2 regions of the Neobacillus sp. GCM10023253 genome follow, and region 2 is predicted to be linked to the other one. Evidence: riboswitches for the same ligand, from Rfam matches in the RefSeq annotation. Region 2 holds a riboswitch; the other holds the start of a gene.
What was found. A riboswitch is a leader RNA that binds a small molecule or an ion and turns the genes downstream of it on or off. The one in region 2 is predicted to bind S-adenosylmethionine.
Positions count from the first base shown of each region.

Region 1: another riboswitch for S-adenosylmethionine. It lies ahead of ACFPA1_RS07480 (5-methyltetrahydropteroyltriglutamate--homocysteine S-methyltransferase); the one in region 2 lies ahead of ACFPA1_RS11230 (methionine ABC transporter ATP-binding protein).

Region 1 is NZ_JBHSHV010000006.1:2,984-7,161, reverse strand. It holds gene ACFPA1_RS07485 (multidrug effflux MFS transporter) at 1-883, opposite strand, end outside; gene ACFPA1_RS07480 (5-methyltetrahydropteroyltriglutamate--homocysteine S-methyltransferase) at 1,072-2,199, opposite strand; SAM riboswitch class I at 2,282-2,380, opposite strand; gene ACFPA1_RS07475 (peroxiredoxin) at 2,593-3,210, shown strand; gene ACFPA1_RS07470 (hypothetical protein) at 3,422-3,625, shown strand; gene ACFPA1_RS07465 (aldolase catalytic domain-containing protein) at 3,780-4,178, shown strand, end outside.
Region 2 is NZ_JBHSHV010000008.1:126,567-130,744, forward strand. It holds gene ACFPA1_RS11220 (MetQ/NlpA family ABC transporter substrate-binding protein) at 27-857, opposite strand; gene ACFPA1_RS11225 (methionine ABC transporter permease) at 872-1,537, opposite strand; gene ACFPA1_RS11230 (methionine ABC transporter ATP-binding protein) at 1,530-2,555, opposite strand; SAM riboswitch class I at 2,678-2,783, opposite strand; gene ACFPA1_RS11235 (O-acetylhomoserine aminocarboxypropyltransferase/cysteine synthase family protein) at 2,909-4,178, opposite strand, start outside.

The sequences.
Region 1 (4,178 bases), on a different contig from region 2:
TGAACAGTTTAGCTTCAGGGATTCTCCCTGCCAACCTGCCTGTCGTTTGACTCATGATCATGATCCCGATAGCGTTGATCGCAAAGATCAGACTGAACATTTGCGGGGATGCACCATAAATATCCTGTACGACAAAGGGAGAACCTGAAATGTACGCGAACATGCCAGCAAAGACTAAGCCCTGCGCTAAAGCATAGCCCATAAAGCTTCGATCCACGATTAGTTTTAAAAAAGGGCTAAATGTATTCTTCATGCCTCCAGCGGAACGCTTTTCTTTAGGCAGCGTTTCCGGCAATCCAAAAAGAATGATAAAAAACATAACGATTCCAATGATACTTAAAACAATAAAGACACCTTGCCAGGGAAACGCCTTAAGCAGCTGAGCACCAATAATCGGAGCAAGGATAGGGGCCAGCCCGTTCACCAATGCAAGGAGTGCAAAAAACTTGGTTAATTCAGTTCCTGAATATAAATCTCTGACAATCGCCCTCGAAATCACAATTCCAGCTGATCCAGCAAACCCCTGGATAAGCCGCAAGATAATTAACCCCCAAATGGAAGGGCTAAATACGCATAAAAGGGACACGATAAAGTAAATCATTAAGCCAACCAAAAGTGGTTTTCGGCGGCCAGTTACATCACTGATAGGCCCAGTTAGCAATTGTCCGGATGCTAAACCGAGCACGAAAAGCGACAAGCTAAGTTGAACCGAAGATGCGTTTGTATGGAAATCTTTTGCGATATTTGGCAGGGCCGGTAAATACATATCAATGGATAAAGGGCCAAATGCTGCAAGTGAACCGAGAACAATCGCCATCCATACTCGTTTAGAACGAGAAAGCACTGCTTGATGATCCTCTGCCTTTTGTATGAAATCCCCCATATTGTAAGTCCTTCCTCCAGTTATGTAAATCCAATCTAGTTACCTAAGATTTTATCATTCTATGTTAACAGATTATTCAATATTTAGGAATTCTTAAAAGTAGAAACATACAACCAATTTCAGAAACGATTAAATTGAAAAAGGCCGCCTTCCATCATAGAAATGGAAGGCGGCCTCTCCTAGTCGGTTTAAATGGTTCCCCAAACATCCTTAGCAATAGCCACTACATGTTTAATCTTATTCCACTGCTCTTCTTCCGTTAAAATATTTCCTTCTTCTGTGCTGGCAAAGCCGCATTGAGGGCTTACTGCCAGGTTTTCTAAAGGAATAAATTGACTTGCTTCTTTAATTCTTGCCTTAATGGATTCTGGATCCTCGAGTTCTGGGAATTTAGAAGTGAATAGTCCTAGTACAACGGTTAGGTTAGGACGCTTGAAGCCTTTTAAAGGTTCGAAGTCACCAGAACGCTGATCATCATACTCTAGGAATAGCCCGTCCACATTTAGCTCAGCGAAAATGGCATCGGAAATTTGATCGTACCCGCCGCTTGTGATGTAGGTGGATCTGAAGTTGCCGCGGCAAATATGCATGGTAATTGTTAAATCTTCCGGCTTATCGGCAATGGTTTCATTGATTGCACTTACTCTTGTTTTGATGATTTCATGTACATCCAAGCCAACTTTTTCAACCACTGCATTGATTCGCTCTTCAGAAACAAAATCAATCCAAGATGTGTCGTCTAATTGCAAGTAACGGCAGCCAGCATCATAGAAAGCCTGGATGGCTTTTTGATAGGCCGCTACGGTATCTTTATAAAGTTGTTCGCTGTTGCCATTGTAATACTCATCGCCTTGAATTCTCGTAAATAACATATTCGGGCTTGGAATGGAGAACTTCGCCACTTGGCTGCCATCTCCATATTTTTCAACTGCCTGCTTTAAAAACTTGAAATGCTTCAGCATATAATGATCATTAAAGTCAACTTTGCCCACTACTTTAATGGCGTTGTTTCTTGTTTGGGCGCCTTTGAAGTTGCTGATATATTCATTTTCGAAAAATGCTACACCTTCCAAACCAGCCAGGAAATCCAAATGCCACCATGAACGTCTAAACTCACCATCTGTAACGGATTTTAAGCCTGCTTCAATTTGGTTTTGAACTAATTTCTCAATTTCTTGATCCTCAACCGCCTTCAGGGCATCTGCATCAATTTCCCCATTGGCAAAAGCCTTTCTGGCTTCTTTAACCGGTTCTGTTCGAAGAAAGCTGCCGACATGGTCAGCCTTGAATGGAGTTTTTACTAGTGTTGCTGTCATTAATTATTCCTTCTTTCTCGGTGTAATAAAAAACCCTCTTCTCAAAAATAAGAAGAGGGGGGTAATAGCCATTGCTAATCTCTTCTTATCTTTAAGCACTCGCTTCTGGAATTGGCACAGTACGAACGTGTCTGCTGCCGAGGCTTCAAAGGGCCAGTCCCTCCACCTCTCTTGATAAGAATATTCGAAAATATTTAATTAAAAGTAAAGATACACTTGTTCTGATTTTCTGTCAACAAAAATCTACAACATTATTGTTGTGGTTAAATGGAAAGGCTATCCAAAATAGGCTCAATGGGACAAATACCTAAACGTATATTATTTATGGTAACGCTATTAAAAAATGAACTCCAGCAAGAAATTAAGATTCAGGTGATGATCTGAGGTGAAAAAATGGAATTTAACAGACGAGAGGGTCATTTTGATGGGTCTTTGCAGCCATTTTGTGCACAGACAACAGATATGGCCCCCCTATTTGAAGCAGAAGCTTATGATCATGCAGAAAAGAAAATAAAAAAGCTTCGTCTAGAAAGCTATCGTGGAAGCTGGGTTATTTTATTTTTTTATGCAAGTGATTTTACCTTTGTTTGACCGACAGAATTGGCAGCGGTCGCTGCTATTAAGGATCAACTAAAGACACTTAATACAAATGTCCTTGCTATCAGCACGGACAGTGTATATGCCCATAAAGTTTTCGCTGAGGTATCTCCTAATGCCTCTCAGGTATCATTTCCACTTCTAAGTGACCGAACACACCAAATCAGTAAAGCATACAGAGTCCTAAATGAAAAAGTTGGGGCAGCCTTAAGAGCAACCGTCATTATCGACCCAGATGGAATAATTGTGTCCAAATTGGTATACCCATTAGAAGTTGGCCGAAATGTTTACGAAATACTAAGGATCATACAAGGGGTACAATACGGAAGAAGCACCGGAGAAGGAGTCCCAGCTAACTGGGTTCCCGGTAACCCAGGAATCATTAGAGACCCAAAGTATATCGGAAGAATTTGAGGCATGGGGACGGTTCTCATGCCTCATTTAGGCTTTTAAGATCGTCTACACACATCATTGATTCATTAATTATGTCGTAATTTGTCGAAAAGTTAATAAAAATGTACGCGTTTTCACCTGATATGATAGTTTCTATACAAATATTCTAAATATTCATCCCTTTGTGACTACCCAGGAAAAATGGATAGATTGGTCTGTCAGGAGGTATAAAATGTGCCAGGAACACAGAAACAAAAATGTAGAAGTAAATTTTGAAATACCAGAAAACATAATCCAAAGTTTTAGAGATGCTGTTGAAAAAAATGGAAAGTCAATGAATGATGTGCTTAGGTTATATATGCAAAAATACATTTGGAAACAAAGTGAATTACAAAAAAATAGACAAATGCGACGTCAAAGTATTGGAGCCAAGTGATAAAATGATAGTAGTATAATATAGAAATACTTTAACCAATTTTATCAAATATTTTCAAAACGGTTGACATGTAAGTTTGACACCTTTAAAAGATTCATGGTATATATATTCAAATTATGACGAATGAGCATAACCACAGGGGGAATTTAAAATTATGGAACATCGCAGCAAAATTTTAGATTGTACGATCCGTGATGGGGGATTAGTTAACAATTGGGATTTCAGTGTCGAATTTGTCCAGGACTTGTATAATGGACTAAGTGCGGCTGGCGTTGAGTATATGGAGATTGGCTACAAAAACTCCGCAAAGCTTCTGAACGCAACTGAACCTAATCCATGGAGATTTCTAGATGATCATTTTCTGAAAGAAATCATTCCTGAGAAAAAATTTACGAAGCTATCTGCATTAGTAGATATTGGCCGAGTCGATCCCAACGATATCCTGCCTCGCGAGCAAAGTGTGTTGGATATGATCCGGGTAGCCTGCTATATCCGTGAAGTGGACAAGGGGCTGGAGCTTGTCCAAATGTTCCATGATTTAGGATATGAGACA
Region 2 (4,178 bases):
CTGCAATATTCCTACATATTTAGTAATTACTCAGTTGCTGCGATAACAGCACCTTTGTATTTTTCCTTAATAAAATCTTGAATTTCTTTCGATTGAAGAACCTCTACAAGTGTTTTGATTTCTTTACGGTCTTTGTCTTCTGAACGAACTACTACAAGGTTGGCTGGAACCACGTCACTGCCTTCAAAGGCAATACCATATTTTCCAATATCAATGCCGCCTTCTAATGCATAGTTGGTATTAATGGCAACCGCATCACCTTCACCGTTTTCGAAAGAAGATGCTAATAATTTTGCTTCAATTAATTTAGGGAACTTCAGGTTCTTTGGATTTTCAACGATATCATCTATTCTTGCGTTTGCACCAACGCCTTCTTTAAGCTTGATTAATCCAGCCTTTTCAAAAATCGGCAGGATACGGCCGTGGTCGCTTAAAGAATCACTCATAATAATGGTTGCACCATTTGGAAGATCTTTTAGACTTTTATACTTTTTTGAGTAAATCCCGATTGGTTCTTTATGAACCCCACCCACACTGACAAAATCAAAATCTTTATTTTCTTTCATCTGCAGATCTAAATATCCAGGTGTTTGGAAATAGTTTGCATCTATTTCTTTATCCTTTAATGCTACGTTTGGCAGAATATAGTCTTGGAAAACTTGAATTTCCAAATCAATACCTTTTTTCTTCAATATTGGCTTTGCAGCTTCAAGTACTTCTGCGTGTGGTACAGCAGTCGCACCAACAACTAATTTTTTGTTCCCATCTTTATCTGCTGAATCATTTTTTGCACCGCCGCAGGCCGCTAAGGCAAATACGGTAAACGCAATGAAGATCAAACCCAGAACTTTTTTCATTTTTACTCCTCCTGTTAACGTTTATCTGTTCTCTTTGTAAAATAATCTCCAATAAATTGGATAATAAAAACTAAGATTAAAATAGCAATCGTTGCCACTAATGTAACCATTGGCCTGTTGCGTTGAAAGCCTTCTAGATAGGCAAAATGGCCAAGTCCACCGGCTCCAATGACCCCAGCCATTGCAGTAAAGCCAACAAGTGAAATCGCCGTAACGGTAATCCCGGAAATTAATGCTGGCAAGGATTCAGGTATTAATACCTTAAAAATAATATGTCCGTGTGTGGCACCCATTGATTGTGATGCTTCAATCACACCTTTATCAATTTCCCTAAGGGCGATTTCCACCATTCGAGCATAAAACGGAGCTGCTCCAATAATCAGTGCCGGCAGTGCAGCATTGGCACCGAGCATTGTTCCAACGAGAACTTTAGTAAAAGGGATTAATAAAACAATTAAGATAATAAAGGGAATGGATCTAAAAATATTTACAAAGCCAGCAATAATAATGTTTACCCCACGGCTTTGCCATATGTTTCCTTTACTCGTTAGAAATAGAAGCAGGCCTAGTAACAAGCCCAAAATAAATGTCGCAAGGACCGAGATGGCGGTCATATAGATCGTTTCACGTGTTGCCAGTAACAGCTCATCCCACTTAACTAATTCCATAAAGTCAGCCATTACTGATCACCTCCACGCCCACTTGCTGCGAGTGAATATAATCGATGGCTTTCTGAATTTCATTAGCTTGGCCATCCAAATGAATAAATAATGTTCCATAAGACCCATTTTGCGTATGAGAAATATTCCCTTGGAGAATATTTACTACGACATCAAAATCACGAATAACACGTGTGATTAATGGCTGTTCTGTTGCCTCCCCAAGAAACGATAGTTGAATGACCTTTCCATGAGGATAGCGCTCTAGCAAATGCTCTGCTGTTTCCTTTGTTTTTTCCGGTTCGGTTACCTGCTGGACAAACCGTTTCGTAATCGGCTGCTGAGGGTTTTTAAATACATCAAGCACCGGACCAAGCTCGACAATCCGCCCACTTTCCATGACCGCCACTCGATGACAGATTTTCCGGATGACATGCATTTCGTGAGTAATCAGCACAATCGTTAAGCCGAATTGTTTATTGATATTCACTAAAAGGTCGAGAATAGAGTCTGTTGTTTGTGGGTCGAGCGCTGATGTTGCCTCGTCACATAACAGCACCTTTGGGTTATTGGCAAGGGCCCGGGCAATCCCGACCCGCTGCTTCTGCCCGCCACTCAACTGTGAAGGGTAGGCGTCATCTCTGCCTTCAAGGCCAACTAACTTGATCAACTCTTCAACTCGTTTTTTCCTTTCCGGCGCGCTCACTCCGGCAATCTCTAATGGAAAAGCGATATTTTCGCTGACTGTTCTTGACCAAAGTAGATTGAAGTGCTGGAAAATCATGCTGATTTCCTGACGGGCTTTTCTAAGCTCTGCACCCTTTATTTTTGAAATCTCCCGGCCAGCCACGTTGACAGTTCCACCCGTAGGCAGCTCAAGGCCATTTAACATGCGGATTAAGGTACTTTTACCAGCCCCGCTATATCCGATCACACCAAAGATTTCTCCTTCTTTTATATCCAGGTTTACTTCATCAACAGCTTTTAGCTGTCCCTGCTTGGTAGAAAAAATCTTTCGTACATTTTTAATGGAAATCATTGAATCACCTACTTCTTGTCCTTATTATAGGATTTGATAATTTTCATGAAAGAATTCTATTTTAGTAAAATAAAAAGCCTCTCCGCAAAGGCAGAAAGGCATCATTATCAAATGAATCCTTTCTCCCATCTTTCAAAGCCGCGGCTTTGTGTGAATTGGCACCATTTCAATAAAATTGACGGTTGCCGGGCTTCATAGGGCACATCCCTCCACCTCTCTTGATAAGAGCAAAAGCTATCCTATATTTAATTATACATGCATTAATACTATTATTATGAAAGTAATAGTATCACGGTTAGATAGTAGTGTCAACGACAAAATTCTACATTTTCAAAAAACTATTTAAGGAAAATTTAGGCATTTGTTTTTAAAGATGTTAAGCCTGTTGCAGCTTCGATTGCGTCCTCTAAATCTTCTACTAAGTCCTCAACATTTTCGATTCCAATGGAAAGACGGATCAAGTCCTCGGAAACACCTGCTGACTTTAATCCTTCCGCATCCAGCTGCTGATGTGTGGTGCTTGCCGGGTGGATAATTAAGCTCTTGGCATCGCCGACATTAGCCACGTGCGCCCATAGGGTGATCGCATCGATTAATTTCGCACCGGCTTCTCTTCCGCCTTTAATGCCAAATACAACCATTGAACCAGCGCCCTTAGGTAAATATTTTTGCGCCAATTCATAGTCAGGATGTGATGGATGCCCCGGATAAGAAACCCATTCAACCGCAGGATGATTATGCAAGTATTCCACTACATTTTTGGTGTTGGCGACATGCTCTTTCATCCGTACATGAAGCGTTTCTAACCCAAGAACAAACTGGAATGAGCTTTGCGGGCTTAGTGCCGGCCCCATGTCGCGGAGAAGCTGTACGCGTGCTTTAATAATATAAGCAACCGGTCCAAGTGCCTCTGCATAAACAAGGTCATGATAGCTGGAGTCTGGCGTTGTTAAGCCAGGGAATTTCGGTGAATTCCAATCGAACTTTCCTCCGTCGACAATGATGCCCCCTGTAGTTGTTCCATTACCTAATATCCACTTAGTTGCGGAGTGAACGACGATATCAGCGCCATGCTCAATTGGACGGCACAAGTATGGTGTTGCAAAGGTATTGTCCACGATAAGAGGAACCCCTGCTTCATGAGCAATATTGGCTACCTTTTCAATATCAAGGATTCTTAAGCTTGGATTGCCGATCGTTTCAGCGAAAACAGCTTTTGTTTTTTCCGTAATGGCGGCACGGAAGTTTTCCGGATTCTCTGGGTCTACAAACTTCACATTAATCCCGTATTTAGGCAGGGTCACTGCAAATAGATTATACGTTCCACCATATAGATTGGATGCAGCAACAATCTCATCACCCGCTTCGGCAATGTTTAAGATGGCCAATGTGATGGCAGACATACCGCTTGCCACTGCCAGTGCGCCAACGCCGCCTTCTAGGAGCGATACTCTTTCTTCGAAAACAGTTGTGGTTGGATTATGAATCCGTGTATATATGTACCCAGGTTCCGCTAAGGCGAATAGGTTGGCGGCATGCTCTGTGCTTTTAAATTGGTAGGCGTTATTTTGATAGATTGGTAGCGCCCGTGCTCCTGTTACAGGGTCTGGTGAGAGGCCACCG